4 regions of the Pseudorhodoferax sp. genome follow, and region 1 is predicted to be linked to each of the others. Evidence: predicted binding sites of a transcription regulator. Region 1 holds the regulator's gene; each other region holds the start of a gene.
The links. The regulator LexA, encoded in region 1, represses DNA repair genes until DNA is damaged. The targets are predictions, from matches to a motif close to ACTGTATNNNNATACAGT.
Positions count from the first base shown of each region.

Region 2: a site for LexA is predicted at 2,210-2,227, ahead of imuA (translesion DNA synthesis-associated protein ImuA). Genes of this name have one in related genera too.
Region 3: a site for LexA is predicted at 2,137-2,154, ahead of recA (recombinase RecA). Genes of this name have one in related genera too.
Region 4: a site for LexA is predicted at 2,691-2,708, ahead of QM782_RS18625 (putative DNA modification/repair radical SAM protein). Genes of this name have one in related genera too.

Region 1 is NZ_JASGJZ010000001.1:5,273,897-5,277,875, forward strand. Features, by position in the region: gene kdsB (3-deoxy-manno-octulosonate cytidylyltransferase) at 1-275, shown strand, start outside; gene adk (adenylate kinase) at 398-1,054, shown strand; gene QM782_RS24310 (asparaginase) at 1,055-2,005, opposite strand; gene lexA (transcriptional repressor LexA) at 2,075-2,767, shown strand; gene QM782_RS24320 (hypothetical protein) at 2,898-3,188, shown strand; gene QM782_RS24325 (D-2-hydroxyacid dehydrogenase family protein) at 3,251-3,979, shown strand, end outside.
Region 2 is NZ_JASGJZ010000001.1:3,830,069-3,834,047, forward strand. Features, by position in the region: gene QM782_RS17930 (TonB-dependent siderophore receptor) at 1-507, opposite strand, end outside; gene QM782_RS17935 (FecR domain-containing protein) at 606-1,607, opposite strand; gene QM782_RS17940 (sigma-70 family RNA polymerase sigma factor) at 1,600-2,097, opposite strand; gene imuA (translesion DNA synthesis-associated protein ImuA) at 2,258-2,980, shown strand; gene QM782_RS17950 (DNA polymerase Y family protein) at 2,946-3,979, shown strand, end outside.
Region 3 is NZ_JASGJZ010000001.1:1,808,989-1,812,967, forward strand. Features, by position in the region: gene QM782_RS08465 (MFS transporter) at 1-408, opposite strand, end outside; gene recX (recombination regulator RecX) at 499-963, opposite strand; gene recA (recombinase RecA) at 1,019-2,077, opposite strand; gene QM782_RS08480 (MarR family winged helix-turn-helix transcriptional regulator) at 2,219-2,695, shown strand; gene QM782_RS08485 (antibiotic biosynthesis monooxygenase family protein) at 2,680-2,988, opposite strand; gene QM782_RS08490 (response regulator) at 3,123-3,797, shown strand; gene QM782_RS08495 (sensor histidine kinase N-terminal domain-containing protein) at 3,794-3,979, shown strand, end outside.
Region 4 is NZ_JASGJZ010000001.1:3,972,182-3,976,160, forward strand. Features, by position in the region: gene QM782_RS18620 (UdgX family uracil-DNA binding protein) at 1-1,407, opposite strand, end outside; gene QM782_RS18625 (putative DNA modification/repair radical SAM protein) at 1,397-2,677, opposite strand; gene QM782_RS18630 (hypothetical protein) at 3,301-3,979, shown strand, end outside.

The sequences.
Region 1 (3,979 bases):
CGATCCCATGGTGGCGCGACGGCAACGCCGGCGGCGTGCCGTCGCTGCCCGTCGCGCCGGCGCCGCTGCGCCACGTCGGCATCTACGGCTACCGCGCCGGCTTCCTGCGCCGCTTTCCGGGCCTGCCGCCGGCGCCGATCGAGCAGACCGAGGCGCTGGAGCAGCTGCGCGCCATGTGGCACGGCCACCGCATCGCGGTGCACGTGACCGACCATGCGCCCGGCCCCGGCGTGGACACCGCACAGGACCTGGAGCGGGTGCGCCAGCTGTTTTGACGAACTATTGCGGCGCGCGCAGGCGCCCAAGCCTGCATGCTATCCTTTGCCGCCAGAAGCACTTGCGACGGCCTGCGCGCCGTCAGCGCTGCCGCTGACATACAAGCATTCCGAGGACTTCCATGAGACTGATTCTGTTGGGCGCACCCGGCGCCGGCAAAGGCACGCAAGCCACATTCATCTGCAAACAGTTCGGGATTCCCCAGATTTCCACGGGTGACATGCTGCGCGCCGCCGTCAAGGCCGGCACGCCGCTGGGCCTGCAGGCCAAGTCGGTCATGGATTCCGGCGCCCTGGTCGGCGACGACATCATCATCGGCCTCGTCAAGGAGCGCATCGCGCAGCCGGACTGCGCCAACGGCTTCCTGTTCGACGGCTTCCCGCGCACGATCCCGCAGGCCGACGCGATGAAGGCCGCCGGCGTCAAGCTCGACTACGTGCTGGAGATCGACGTGCCGTTCGACGCCATCGTCGAACGCATGAGCGGGCGCCGCTCGCACCCGGCTTCCGGCCGCGTCTACCACGTCAAGTTCAACCCGCCCAAGGTCGAAGGACGCGACGACGTGACGGGCGAGCCGCTGGTGCAGCGCGAGGACGACAGCGAGGCCACGGTGACCAAGCGCCTGGACGTCTACAGCGCGCAGACGCGTCCGCTGATCGACTACTACACCCAGTGGGCCAAGAATGATCCGGCCAGCGCGCCGCGCTACCGCAAGATCGACGGCACCGGCAGCGTGGAGGAGATCACCGCCCGCGCGCTGGCCGCCCTGTCGGCCTGATCAGCCGCCCAGCAGTTCCAGCACCAGCCGGATGCGCGCCTTGACCGGCGACAGCGCATCCGCGCCTGGCAGCGCGCCTTCCTGCGGCCCCATGACACGACCCTGGTCGCAGCGGCTGGCGCGCAGCACGCGCACACCGGCCGATCGCGCGCGTTCCAGCGCGTCGTTCAGCGCCCGGTGCACGGTGCCGTTGCCGGTCGCGGCGACCACCAGCCCCTGCACGCCGTCGCGCACCAGCGCATCCACGATGGCGCCGCTGGCGCCGGCATAGCTGGTCACGATCTCGACACGCGGCCAGGGCGCGCCCTCGGCCGGCAGCCGCGCCACATCGCAAGCTCCCTGCGCCACCGGCCAGTCGCGCAGCCGGCGCAGCCGACCCTCCTCCACGTAGCCCAGCGGCCCCGCATCGCCGGAGCCGAAGGCGTCGAGCCGGTAGCCGTGCAGCTTGCGCACGTCCGCCGCGGCATGGACGACACCGGCGCACACGGCCGTCACGCCGCGCGCGCCGGCGGTCGCGGCCACGGCCAGCGCGTCGCGCAGGTTCTGCGGACCGTCCGGCATCGGCGCGTCGGCCGGCCGCATCGCGCAGGTCAGCACCACCGGCCTGACCGGCGCCAGCACGCACTGCAGGAAGTACGCCGTCTCCTCCAGCGTGTCGGTGCCGTGCGCGACCACGATGCCCAAAACCCGCGGCCGTGCCAGCCAATCCGCGCAACACCGGGCCAGCCGGCCCCAGGTGTCGCCATCCATGTCCTTGCTGTCGAGTTGCGCGACCTGCTCGGCCACCACCACCGTGCCCGCGGGCGCCGGCACGCCGGCCAGCAGGTGCGCCACGTCCACCTGGGCCGCGCGGTAGCCCAGGTTGTCCCCGGGCCGCGACGAGAGGCCGGCGATGGTGCCGCCCGTCCCCAGGACCACCAGCTGCGGCGCATTCGCATCGGAAGCTTGCATAAACAAAAAAGCTGATTAAAAATACAGATACTGGAAATTTCAACAGACCTTCCAGCCCAAGGAACTGCCATGCCAGACGCTTCCGCCACCGCATCGCCCGTCAAGCTCACAGCCCGCCAGCAGCAGATTCTGGAGCTGATCCAGTCTGCCATCGCCAACACCGGGGCGCCACCGACGCGCGCCGAGATCGCGGCCGAGCTCGGCTTCAAGTCGGCCAACGCCGCCGAGGAACATCTGCAGGCGTTGGCCCGCAAGGGCGTCATCGAGCTCGTCAGCGGCACCTCGCGCGGCATCCGGCTGCGCGGCGACATGCTGCGTTCGGTCAACGAGCGCCGCGCCAAGCAATTCACCCTGCCGCTGCAGGAACTGGCCCAGCTCGCATTGCCACTGGTCGGCCGCGTGGCCGCCGGCTCGCCCATCCTCGCGCAGGAGCATGTGGACCAGACCTACTACGTCGAGAGCAGCCTGTTCCAGCACAAGCCCGACTACCTGCTGCGCGTACGTGGCATGTCCATGCGCGACGCCGGCATCATGGACGGCGACCTGCTGGCCGTGCGCGCCACCCGGGACGCCAAGAACGGCCAGATCGTCGTCGCGCGGCTGGGCGACGACGTGACCGTCAAGCGCTACAAGCGCACCGAAGACGGCATCGAACTGCATCCCGAGAACCCGGACTATCCGACCATCGTCGTGCAGCCCGGCGAACCGTTCGAGATCGAGGGCCTGGCGGTCGGCCTGATCCGCAACACCATGCTGATGTAGGCCTCCCCGGCCTGCGTACCGCAGTCTCCAGGTGGCGGGCGTCGGCTGCGCAGGTGCGCGGCCACCCTGGGGCTGCACTCGTTCAACCAATCCTGCCCCAATCCACCCGCTGGCGTGGAAGGAGTACGACATGGGAATCGCAATGCTGGCGGCCGCACGACTGGTGCAGGCCATGCCGCAACGGCTCGAAGCCTGGATCGAGGAGTGGAGCCCGCGGCGGCTCGCCACGCGGCTGCGCCGCCGCCGGCCGGCGCGGCGTCCTGCCAGCGCCACCGTGCGGCCATTGCGGGTGCTGCGCGTGCTGGAGCCGCAGCAGGCGCGCAACGCCGCCGGCCGCATGGTCATTTCGGGCCGCATGGCCGACGTCTGCGCCGAACTGGACCGCCTGGCCGCTGCGGAAGCCGAGGCACCGCGGCACTGAAGCCCCCCGCGCCTGCCCCCTTCGGGGCCGAGCAACGAGCGGCCGCGAGGCACAATGCCCGGATGAACGTTGTGATCCTCGACGACTACCAGGACGCGGTGCGCAAGCTCGACTGCGCCGCAAGGCTCGAACCCTATGCGGCCAAGGTCTACACCAACACCGTCAAGGGCCTGGGCCAGTTGTCCGTACGGCTTCGCGATGCCGACATCATCGTGCTGATCCGCGAACGCACGCACCTGAACCGCGCCCTGATTGAGAAGCTGCCGCGGCTCAAGCTGGTCGCGCAGACCGGCCGCGTCGGCCCGCACGTCGACGTGGCGGCCTGCACCGAGTACGGCGTGGCCGTGGCCGAAGGCGTGGGCTCGCCGGTGGCGCCGGCCGAGCTGACCTGGGCCCTGGTCATGGCCGCTGCGCGCCGGCTGCCGCAATACATCGGCAACCTCAAGCACGGCGTCTGGCAGCAGTCCGGCATGAAGACCGCCTCCATGCCACCGAACTTCGGGCTGGGCACGGTGTTGCGCGGACGCACGATGGGCATCTTCGGCTATGGCCGGATCGGCCAGATCGTCAGTACCTTCGCCCGCGCCTTCGGCATGCACGTGCTGGTCTGGGGCCGCGCCGGCTCCTGCGAGCGGGCGCGGGCCGATGGCCACCACGTGGCGTCCGGGCAGGACGAACTGTTCGCCGAGAGCGACGTGCTGTCGCTGCACCTGCGCCTGAACGAGGAGACGCGCGGCATCGTCCGGCTCGACGATCTGTCGCGCATGAAGCCGACCTCGATACTGGTCAAC
Region 2 (3,979 bases), 1.4 Mb from region 1:
GATCGCGTCGCGGGGCAGCACGGTCAGCGACGCCGGCGTGTCCTGCAGCGGCAGGCCGCTGCGGGTCAGGGCCGGGGCGTCGGGGCTGGCGTAGTAGCGGCGCTCGGCGGCGGGGGCGTCGGCGCGCACCGTGATCGGCGGCAGCGCCGTGGGCGCGGCGGGCACGGCCTGGGCCGGCATCGGCGCCGGTGCCGCGGCCGGCGGCGCCGGGCGCAGCGTGTAGCGCGGGCCGTCCTGCACCAGCTCCAGGCCGGAGCCCTGCAGCAGCTGCGCGAAGGCCGCCGGCAGCGTGTGGTGCCCCTGCAGGCCGGGCGTGGTGCGTGCCCCCACCAGCCGGGCGTCGACCGAGAACAGCACGCCGGCGTCGGCCGCCAGCAGGGCCAGGGCCTGGGCCAGCGGGCCGGCGGGGATGCGGTAGTCGCGCGGCGCGTCGCCGGCCGCCTGGGGCCAGGCGGGCGCGGCCGCGGCCGCCAGCACCAGCGCGCAGGCGCTCAGCCAGGCCCGCATCGTTCAGCGCTCCACGGCGCTGCTGCGTGCGGCCCGCACCGGATGGCCCACGGCCGCGGGCACCGGCCCGGCGGGCCGCGGACGGGGCGGCGCCTCCATCACGCCGCTTCGATGCTCACCCACCAGGGCAGCGGGCGGAACACGCGCACCGGCAGGCTGCGCTCCAGGGCCTGGTAGATCTGCTCGGGCTGGTCCAGCGGGAAGGCGCCGACCACGCGCAGGTCCGCCACTTCGTCGGCGCAGGCCAGGTGGCCGCGCTGGTGGCGCGCCAGCTCGGCTGCCAGCGCCTGCAGGCGCATGCCGCCGGCCACCAGCATGCCGCGCGTCCAGGCGTCGCCGTGCGGCCGGGCCGGCTCGCTGGCGCCGGCGCCCCGGGCGTCGAAGTGCAGCTGCCGGCCGGCGGGCAGCAGCAGGTCCTGCGGCTGCAGGCGCGGCTGGATGCGCACCGCGCCCTCGTGCACGGCGACCTGGGCGCCGTCGCCGCCGTCGTCGCGCAGCACCGAGAAGCGCGTGCCGACGGGGCGGACCCAGCCGGCGTCCAGCGCCACCTCGAACGGGCGGGGCGGCTGCTGCGGATCGGCCGCGGTGTCGATGCGCACCTCGCCGCGCAGCAGCTGCAGCTGGCGGCGCTGGCCGTCGAAGGCCAGGCGCACGATGCTGTCGGTGTTGAGCCAGAGCCGGCCGCCGTCGGGCAGCCGGGCCTCGCGCCGCTCGCCCACGGCCGTGGCGTAGTCGGCGGTCCAGCGCTGCCAGCCTTGCTCGCGCAGGCCGGCCCAGGCCAGCAGGCCGCCGCCGGCGGCCACGCCCAGCAGCTTCATGTGGCTGCGGCGGCGCTGGCCGGCGCTGGCCAGGGCATGGCGGGCGGCGCCCTGGTGCAGGCACGGCGCCAACTGGTCGAACTGCTGGCTCATGGCCTCCACGCGCGCCCAGGCCTGGGCATGGCGCGGATCGGCGGCCAGCCACTGGCGCCAGCGCCGGCGCTCCGCCTCGCCGCCGTCGCCGCCCTGGAGCGTGGCGAACCACTCGGCCGCCTCGCGCAGCACCGCGGGCGATAGGCCGGTGGGCGGCAGGCCCGCGGGCGGCAGGCCGGCCTCAGCCATGGCGCAGCAGCAGGTGGTGCATGGCCTGCGCCATGTACTTCTTGACCATGCGCTCGGAGACGCCCAGCTCGGCCGCGATCTCGGCGTAGCCCAGCCCGTCCAGCCGCGCCAGCAGGAAGGCCTGGCGCGCCCGCTCGGACAGGCCGGCCAGCAGGGCGTCGATCTGCAGCAGCGCCTCCACGGCCAGCGCGCGGTCCTCGGGCGAGGCGCCCAGGGCCGGGCCCTGGGCGGCCAGCGCGTCCAGGTAGGCGCGCTCCAGCTCCAGCCGGCGCCAGTGCGAGACGACCAGCCCGTGCGCCACCGTGGTCAGGAAGGCGCGCGGTTCGCGCAGCACGGCCGAGGCCTGCGTCACCAGCAGCTTCAGGAACGTGTCGTGCGCCAGGTCCTCGGCCTTGTGCGGGCAGCCCAGCTTGCGGTGCAGCAGCGCCTGCAGCCAGGCGCGGTGGTCGGCATACAGCGCGCTGACGGACTCGGAGTGGGAGGACTGCATGGAACGGCCGGAAGGCAAGGAGATTAATAACGTTTCTCATTTGATTCTATTGCCGTGCACCGCCGGTGCGGCGCGTTGCATGCACCTTGACCGGCCGGCGGTGGACAGGGATACTGGATGGAAAAACAGTTTCCCGATGTCCATGCCGTCCTTTCCTGCCTTGCCGCAACGCCCCGATGTCTGGCGGGCCGACGCCCTGGGCCTGGCCGGCGCGGCCGTGCTGCCCAGCGGCCACGCCGCGCTGGACGCCGAGCTGCCCGGCGGCGGCTGGCCCGCGGCCGGCCTGACCGAGCTGTTGCAGCCGCCGCGCCCGTACGGCGCCGGCCCCGCCTGGCGGCTGCTGCTGCCGGCGCTGGCCCGGCTGGCCGGCGCGTCGCGCGGGCCCGTGGCGCTGGTCGGCGCGCCCGAGGGGGTGCAGCCGTTCGCGCCGGCGCTGGCCGCCCAGGGGCTGCCGGCCGCGCGGCTGCTGTGGGTGCGCGTGGAGGACGCCACGGCGCGCCTGTGGGCCGCCGAGCAGGCCCTGCGCTGCGCCGACGTGCCGGCCGTGCTGGCCTGGCTGCCGCAGGCGCGCGCCGGCGGGCTGCGCCGCCTGCACCTGGCCGCGCTGGACCATGGGCGGCCGCTGTTCGCGCTGCGCCCGGCCGCGGCGCAGGCCGAATCCTCGCCGGCGCCGCTGCGGCTCGTGCTGCAGGGCGGCCGGGCGCTGCAGGTGCTGGTGTTCAAGCGCCGCGGCCCGCCGATGGCGCAGCCGGTCGCCTTGCCGGCCCATGCGCCGGCGCTGGCCGCGCTGCTGGCGCCGCGCCGGCGCGGCGCCGTGGCGCAGCCGGCCGCCTGCCCGGAGACCCGCGATGCCGACCTGCTGGATCGCCCTGTCGCCGCCTGAGGACCAGCGCGAGGCCTGGTGCTGGCATGCGCTGCAGTTCACGCCGCGCGTGGCCGAGGCGCAGGGCGGCGTGCTGCTGGAGGTGTCGGCCACGCTGCGGCTGTGGGGCGGGCTGCGCGCGCTGCTGGCGCGCCTGTTGCAGCCCGAGGGCTTGGCGCCCTGCCAGGGCTGGGCGCGCGCCGCCACGGCGCCGGTGGCGCTGGCGCTGCTGCAGCTGGAGCGGCAGGGCCGCCCCCGCCCGGCGCAGCTGCCCGACGGCCTGCCGCTGGACACCCTGGCCGCGGCCGGGCCGGCGCTGGCGGTGCTGGCGCGCACCGGCCAGCGCCGCTGGGGCCAGCTGCGCGCGCTGCCGCGCGCCGGCGTGGCGCGCCGCTTCGGCGCCGCGCTGCTGGAGGCGCTGGACCAGGCCTACGGCGACCGGCCGTCCACCTTCCCCTGGTGCCGGCTGCCGCCGGTGTTCGACCAGAACCTGGAGCTGCCGGCCGCCGCCGTCGCCGCGCCCGAGCTGCTGTGGACCGGCCAGCGCCTGCTGGCCGCGCTGCATGCCTGGCTGCGCGCCGGCCAGCGCGGCGTGCTGGCGCTGCAGCTGCAGTGGACGCACGACCTGCGCCGGCTGGACGGCCGCGCGCTGCCGCCCCGGGGCGAGCTGGTCGTGCGCACGGCCCGGCCGACGCAGGACCTGGCCCACCTGCGCCGCCTGCTGGCCGAGCACCTGGCGCGCATGCCGCTGGCCGCGCCGGCCAACCACCTGCGCCTGCGCACGCTGCAGACGGCCCCGTGCGCCGGTGCCACGGCCAGCCTGCTGCCCGACGAGCAGGCGCGCGGCGACCGCCTGCACGAACTCGTCGAGCGGCTGGGCGCGCGCCTGGGCGCGGACCGCGTGCTGGTGCCGCAGCTGCTGGCCGACCACCGCCCCGAGTGCATGCAGCGCTGGGTGCCGGCGCCGCAGGCCGGCGCCGGCGCGGCGGCGCCGGCGGCCGATGCCGCCCTCTATCCCGC
Region 3 (3,979 bases), 3.5 Mb from region 1:
CGCGCGGCCGATGAAGGCCACGTAGCGCGCGCTCGGCAGCTGCACCGAGGCGTAGTGCATCAATCCCATGAACACCGGCGCGCAGGCCAGGCCCAGGCCGGCCTGCGCCAGCATCGCTGCCGGCCCGCCGGGCGCCAGCACGAACAGCGCCGCGGACGCCACGCCGACCGCCAGCAGCCAGCGCGTGGGCCGGCCCACGCCGAAGCGGTCGAACGCGATGCCGACCGGGATCTGCGCGACCGCGAAGGCCAGGAAGAAGCAGGACGACAGCAGGCCGAAACCGGCCGCGGACAGCTGCAGGTCGCGCTGCAGCTCGGGGGCGATCACGGCCAGGCAGCTGCGGAAGAACTGGCTCAGGCCGAAGGCGAAGGTCAATGCGCGCAGCGCCGGCGCGGGGGAAACAGGCATGGCGCCGTATTGTCAGCGCCGCCATGAGCGGCTGCGCCCGGGCGTGTCAGCAGCCGGCGGCGCCGGTTTGTGCCGCCCGTGCACTTCCCTTCATCCACCCCGCTCCTCTTGCCCGCCGGCCTTCAGCACCCTGCCTACCACCTCGGCTGAAAACCCCCGCGCCAGCAGGAAGCGGCCCTGCCGTGCGCGTTCGCGTGTGTCGGCGGCGGGCCGGAAGCGGCGGCGCCACAGCGCCAGCGCACGCTCGAACTCGCTGCCGGCCAGGCCGGCCACGGCGGCGGCGATGGCGTCGGGCGCCACGCCCTTGTGCTGCAGTTCCTGGCGCAGCCGCAGCGCGCCGTATTGCGCGGCGCGCTGGTGCAGCACGGCATCGACCACGCGCGCCTCGCTGATGAAGCCCCTGGCCTGCAGTTCGTCCAGCGCGCCGGCCAGTGCCTCGGGCGATTCGGCGTGCGGCGCCAGCCTGCGCTCCAGCTCGGGCCGCGAGTGCTCGCGCCGGGCCAGCAGGCGCAGCGCCCGGCCCTTCAGCGAGGGCGCTGCACGCGGTGCGTTCATCGGACGATCCTCCACGCCGCGCGCTGCGGGCGTCTGCGGAGCGGCCGGGCGGCGTTCACTCGCCCGCGGCAGCCGCGGCGGCGGCCGGCGGCAGCAGCGCGATGCCCAGGTTCTCGCGCACCTTGTTCTCGATCTCGCGCGCCAGGTCGGGGTTCTCGCGCAGGAACTCGCGCGCGTTGTCGCGGCCCTGGCCGATCTTCTCGCCGTTGTAGGCGTACCAGGCGCCGGACTTGTCGACGATGCGCGCCTCCACGCCCATGTCGATGATCTCGCCCTCGCGGCTGATGCCCTCGCCGAACAGGATGTCGAACTCGGCCGTCTTGAACGGCGGCGAGACCTTGTTCTTGACCACCTTGACCTTGGTCTCGTTGCCGATCGCGTTCTCGCCCTTCTTGATGGTGCCGGTGCGGCGGATGTCGATGCGCACCGAGGCGTAGAACTTCAGCGCGTTGCCGCCGGTCGTGGTCTCGGGGCTGCCGAACATCACGCCGATCTTCATGCGGATCTGGTTGATGAAGATGACCATGCAGTTGGTCTTCTTGATCGTGGCCGTGAGCTTGCGCAGCGCCTGGCTCATCAGCCGCGCCTGCAGGCCGGGCAGGGAATCGCCCATCTCGCCCTCGAGCTCGGCCTTGGGCGTCAGCGCGGCGACCGAGTCGATCACGATCAGGTCCACCGCGCCCGAGCGCACCAGCGAATCCACGATCTCCAGCGCCTGCTCGCCGGTGTCGGGCTGGCTGATCAGCAGGTCGGGCAGGTTCACGCCGAGCTTGCTGGCGTACTGCACGTCCAGCGCGTGCTCGGCATCGACGAAGGCGCAGGTGCCGCCCTGCTTCTGCATCTCGGCGATGACCTGCAGCGTCAGCGTGGTCTTGCCCGACGATTCGGGGCCGTAGATCTCGATCACGCGGCCGCGCGGCAGGCCGCCGACGCCCAGCGCGATGTCCAGGCCCAGCGAGCCGGTGGAGACGACCTGGATGTCCTCGATCGCCTCGCCTTCGCCCAGCCGCATGATGGTGCCCTTGCCGAACTGCTTCTCGATCTGGGCCAGGGCCGCCTGCAGGGCCTTGGCCTTCTCGGCTTGCGCGGGACTGTTCTTCACCGGTGCGTCCATGAAAAATCTCCTGGGAATCAATGACTTGCACAACGCATCCGGGCTGTATATCTACACCGTCTGGATACTTGAACAGTAGTGTAGTGCAGGCATTGATTTGAAAACAGAAGATTTTTGGTCAGTTTGCCTTACGATGTGACGATGCACACCGTGGCCCCGGACGACGCCTGGCGCACCACCCATCTCGGCCGGTTGATGGGCGATGCGCTGCGCCGCTTTGACGCGCGGGTGCTGGCGCTGATGGCGCACGACGTGCAGGTGCCGCTAGCCCTGTCGAACCTGGCGGCGCGCGCGCAGGTGACGGCCGCGCACGTGCACATCACCCGGCACCTGGACGTGGCTGGCACGCGGCCCGGCGTGCTGGCCGAGCGGGCCGGCATCAGCAAGCAGGCCATGGGCGACCTGGTGGCGCAGTGCGAGGCCTGGGGCCTGGTCACGCGCGTGCCCGATCCGCACGACGCGCGTGCCCGCATCGTGCGCTTCACGCCGGACGGGTTGGCCTGGCAGCAGGCTTTCCGCAGCGCGATCGCGCAGGCCGAGGCCGAGTTCCGCGAGGCCGTGGGGGCCGAGGTCGCGACCGTGGTCGCGCTCGGGCTGGAGGCCTACGCGGGATCCTGAGCGTCCACCACGCGGAAGTGCTCCACTTGCGGCGGCTGCACGAAGTACGGGCCGATGATGGCCCGCCACTCGCCGAACGCCGGCGAGTGGCGGAAGCCCTCGGTATGGTCTTCCAGGGTCTCCCACTCGATCGTCAGCAGGTAGCGGCCCGGCGTCTCGATGCAGCCGAGGATGCGGTGGGCGCGGTAGCCCTTGGCCTTGGACAGCACCGTTGCCATGCCGCGCGTCAGCACCTCGCCGAACACTGCATGCTGGTCCGGGCTCACCCGGAAATCTGCGACTTCCACGATCATTTCGAATCCTCCTTCTGGATGTGTTGCGTGGCCCGACAGGTTCGCACATCCGCGGACCGCGCGCGGCGGCCACGGCGCCGGACCGGCGGCCCTCCTAGAATTTCTCCCTTCGCGTCCAACCCCCGGGAGACCCCATGCGCATCCTGATTGCCGAGGACGACCAGGTGCTGGCCGACGGCCTGCTGCGCGCGCTGCGCAGCTCCGGCGCCGCGGTGGACCACGTGGCCAGCGGCACCGAGGCCGATGCCGCGCTGCGCACCAGCGACCAGTTCGACCTGCTGATCCTGGACCTGGGCCTGCCGCGCCTGCATGGGCTGGAGGTGCTCAAGGCCCTGCGCAGCCGCGGCTCGGCGCTGCCGGTGCTGATCCTGACGGCGGCCGACAGCGTGGAGGAGCGCGTCAAGGGCCTGGACTACGGCGCCGACGACTACATGGCCAAGCCGTTCTCGCTGCAGGAGCTCGAGGCCCGCGTGCGCGCGCTGACGCGGCGCGGCACCGGCGCCACCAGCAGCGTGATCCGCCACGGCCCGCTGGAATACGACCAGGCCGGCCGCGTCGCGACCATCGACGGCCGGATGGTCGAGCTCTCGGCGCGCGAGCTCGGCCTGCTCGAAGTCCTGCTGCAGCGCGCCGGGCGGCTGGTCAGCAAGGACCAGCTGGTCGAGCGCCTGTGCGAATGGGGCGAGGAAGTCTCGACCAACGCGATCGAGGTCTACATCCACCGCCTGCGCAAGAAGATCGAGAAAGGGCCGATCCGCATCGCCACCGTGCGCGGCCTGGGCTACTGCCTCGAGAAAATCAGCGCGTGAAGCTGTTCCGCAGCGAGCAGCGGTCGCTGTTCGGCGAGATCCTGGACTGGATGCTGACGCCGCTGCTGCTGCTGTGGCCGGTGAGCCTGGCGCTGACCTGGCTGGTCGCGCAGGGCATCGCCGGCAACCCGTTCGACCGCGCGCTGGAGCACGACGTGCGCGCGCTCGCGCAGCTGGTCGAC
Region 4 (3,979 bases), 1.3 Mb from region 1:
GGCGCCGGGGTCGGGCGCGTCCAGGCGCAGCAGCGCGGCCGGGTGCAGCGTGACCAGCACCGGCAGGCCGTCGGCGCGCCGCAGCCACTGGCCGCGCACCGCGGTGACGGCGACCGGCCGCCCCAGCAGCGCGCGCGCCGCCGTGGCGCCGAGTGCGATGGCCGCGCGCGGCCGCACCAGCGCGATCTCCTGCTCCAGCCACTGGCTGCAGGCGGTGGCCTCCAGCTGCCCCGGCGTCTTGTGCAGCCGGCGCTTGCCGCGCAGCTCGTGCTTGAAGTGGCGCACGGCGTTGGTCAGGTACAGCGCGTCGCGTGGCCAGCCGAGCGCGTCGAGCGCGCGCTGCAGCACCTGGCCGGCCGGGCCGACGAAGGGGCGGCCCTGCAGGTCTTCCTGGTCGCCGGGCTGTTCGCCGACCAGCATCAGCGCGGCGCCGGGCCGGCCTTCGCCATGCACCGCCTGGGTCGCGTGCCGGCCGATCGGGCAGGCGCGGCAGGCTTCGGTGGCCAGGCGCAGGGCTTCCAGCGTGCCGGCGGCGGCCGGCGCGGGGCGGCGGTCCAGTTGCAGCGCGATCGAGGCGGCCGGCCGGCGGCGCTGCGGGTCGGCGCCGCCGGCCTCCAGCATGCGGCCGCTGCGTTCGGCGGCTGCGTGCAGCAGCGGCGCGATCAGCGCGCTTTCCGGCAGGTTGGGCCAGTAGCGGCGCGGCATCTCCTTGCGCATCATGGCCGGCTTGGGCCGCGCCGGGTTGAAGATGTGGGCGTAGTAGGTCAGCCACAGCCGTTCGCCGGCGTCGGGGCCGGGCGCGTCCGCGCGGTTCGCGCCGGGGCCGCAGCGCAGGGCTTGGCCGTCCCAGGCCACGCTGCGCTCGGGCGTCAGGATGGCCCAGCGCATCTGCGCGAAGCGCCGCACGAAGAACGGCGCCGTGGCGCGCAGCGTGTGGTGCGCGGGCTCGAACCAGGCGGCGTGCGACCCGTCCGGCAGCGGGCGGAAGCGCACGAAGGCCTTGGTCTTGTGCATGTCGCGGCGCACCGCGCGGGCCATGCCCTCGGCCTGCAGGCGGTCGGCGTCCAGCGGGTCGCCGCGCAGGCCGGGCTCGGCCAGCAGGCGCCAGACCAGGCGGTACAGCAGCGCGAAGCGGCCGGCGTCGCGGTGCAGCGCGGCGTGCTGCAGCAGGTCCACCACGGCGGCCGGCAGGCGCAGCGGCGGGGCCGGGAGCGCCTGCGGCACGGTCTGGGGCGCCTGCGGCGAGGCGGGCGTCGCGGCGTCGAACAGGCCGCCGGCCTGCTGCGCGCACTGCCAGTGCACGGCCTCCGGCGGCACCCGGCGCGCCACCAGGTCGCGCACCGCGGCGCGGAAGCCGGCCAGGTCGTCGTCGGCTGCGAGCTGGACGGCCTCCACCTCAGCCGGCATCGAACAACGAGGCCTGCCGCGGCACCGGCCGCCGCTGCGCGCCCAGGTGCGCCGCCAGGTGGGCGCTGTCCAGCCCGCGCCCGCCGCGCGCGCCCGGCACGCTGACGAAGGGCAGCAGCTTGCGCAGCGGCACGCCCAGGCGGCCGAGGTCGTCCACGCGCAGCTGGCGCTGGCGGCGCGCCAGCAGCAGCCGGTCCACGGACTTCACGCCCAGCCCCGGCACGCGCAGCAGCAGCTCGCGCGGCGCGCGGTTCAGGTCCACCGGAAAGCGCTCGCGGTGCGCCAGCGCCCAGGCCAGCTTGGGGTCCATGTCCAGCGCCAGCATGCCGTCCGCGCCGGCGACGATCTCCCCGGGCGCGAAGCCGTAGAAGCGCAGCAGCCAGTCGGCCTGGTACAGCCGGTGCTCGCGCACCAGCGGCGGCGCGGCCGGCGGCAGCGCGCGCGGCGCGTCGGGGATCGGGCTGAACGCCGAGTAGTACACGCGCCGCAGCCGGTAGGCGCCGTACAGCTGCGCGCTGGCGGCCAGGATGCTGCGGTCGCTCGCGCCGTCGGCGCCGACGATCATCTGCGTGCTCTGGCCCGCCGGCGCGAAGGCCGGCGCTTCGGCGCGCCGGGCCGGCGCGGCGGGCAGGGCGGTCGGCCGCCGGGCCGCGCGCTCGCCGCGGGCGTCGTCGATCAGCACGCGCAGCCGGGCCATGCCGCGGCGGATGGCCTGGCCGTCCTTCTCGGGCGCCAGCGCCGCCAGGCTCTCGCCGCTCGGCAGCTCCACGTTGATGCTGAGCCGGTCCGCATAGCGGCCGGCGCGCGCCAGCAGGTCGGCGCTCGCCTCGGGGATGGTCTTCAGGTGGATGTAGCCGCGGAAGTCGTGGTCCTCGCGCAGGCTGCGCGCCACCTCGACGACCAGCTCCATCGTGTGGTCCGGGCTCCTGACGATGCCCGAGCTGAGGAACAGGCCCTCGATGCAGTTGCGGCGGTAGAAGTCCAGCGTCAGCTGCACCACCTCCGCGGTCGTGAAGCGGGCGCGCGGCACGTTGCTGCTGACGCGGTTCACGCAGTACAGGCAGTCGTACAGACACCAGTTGGTCAGCAGGATCTTCAGCAGCGAGATGCAGCGGCCGTCCGGCGCGTAGCTGTGGCAGATGCCCATGCCCTCGGTGGAGCCGATGCCGCGCCCGCCCACCGAATCGCGCCGCACCGAGCCGCTGGACGCGCAGGAGGCGTCGTACTTGGCGGCATCGGCGAGGATGGCGAGCTTGCGGTCCAGGTCCATGGGCGGGCATGATACTGGATGCAAAAACAGTTGTCAGGTGAAGGGATGGGCAGGCGCAGGCGACAACGGCACCCGGCTTGGCGTCGCCTGGCATGCTCGGTATGCAGCGGGGAGGCCCCCAGGAGTGGCGCGCATGTCGAGCGTCACTTAGCGTCGGCGGATGCCGTGGTCAGGGGCGATTGGGGAGCGGGTCACAAGCGCTGCAATAGCCTAAGGCTTCTGGGACCGTTGTCGGCCAGTTGCTGTCGTTGCTCCCGCGGTGCCGAAAGTCGGGTCAAGCCTGGTCGCGGTCGCTAAGGCATTTGCGGGCCACATAGGCCGAACGCCCGCGCCAGTGCTTTGGCCTGCTATGTCATGCAGGACCTGGCAACTAACACTGCCTCTGTATGTAACTGAATGATGTTCCTGCGTTGGTTGAGCGCGGCCATCGAGAAAACTCTGATCGCAGCGTCCAAGGCATTTCTTTTGCTAAATTTAGCGTCGATAGCACTTGCAAAGAAGCTTGAATCACTGTAAAAAGCGCATGAACTTAAGTATTGTTTCAACATTACCTGCTGAACAGCTGGATAGGGTGTTCGGTACGGAAGGAGTGTGCGCCTGTGCGAGCGAACCAACTGTACCGAGTGATGATCATTGCCTGCTTGAGTTTCATGGCATTCTCGGCCAGCGCGTTCATCGGAAACAACATGTTCGGCAAGAATTGGTGCGTAGTTGGTTGCGGCCGCGGTCCGCTCGGCATCGCCCCGCTGGGCGATGTAATAAAAGGCGCCAATGAGATGGCGTTCGGACCCACGATGGAGGCATTCGAACAGCGGGGAAAGAATATTGTTGACTACGCATCAGCCAAATTGGATCAAGGACAAATTAAGCTCGATAAATCTTTAGAAGAAAACCTAGCAAAGCTCACAGAAGTCAGCCAAGACAGCATTGAACAACTTGATCAAGTATTAAAATCAAATATTGATATTGGACTAGAGGGGCTTTCTCGACAAATCGCCGCACTAGATATCGTTGGAAGCAAAAAAACCGATGATCTGAATGTCATATTACGTGGCTTTGTGTTGTTTGGCGTCGTTGCCCTTCTTATTGTCTGGATAGCGCAAGCAATAGGACGAAATGGATTTAATCCAAGAACTGCATGGGTTGCAGCACGTTGGCGCATAGCAACCAGCGTTGTTGCTATTTTGGTAGTTGTAGTTGTTCCCAGTTTAATTCCACAGCTCAAGTACAAAATTCCAGATATAAAAGAGGAGCTAGAGGAAAACTATGCAAAGCACATGGAGATGCTTTCGTTTCAAAAGG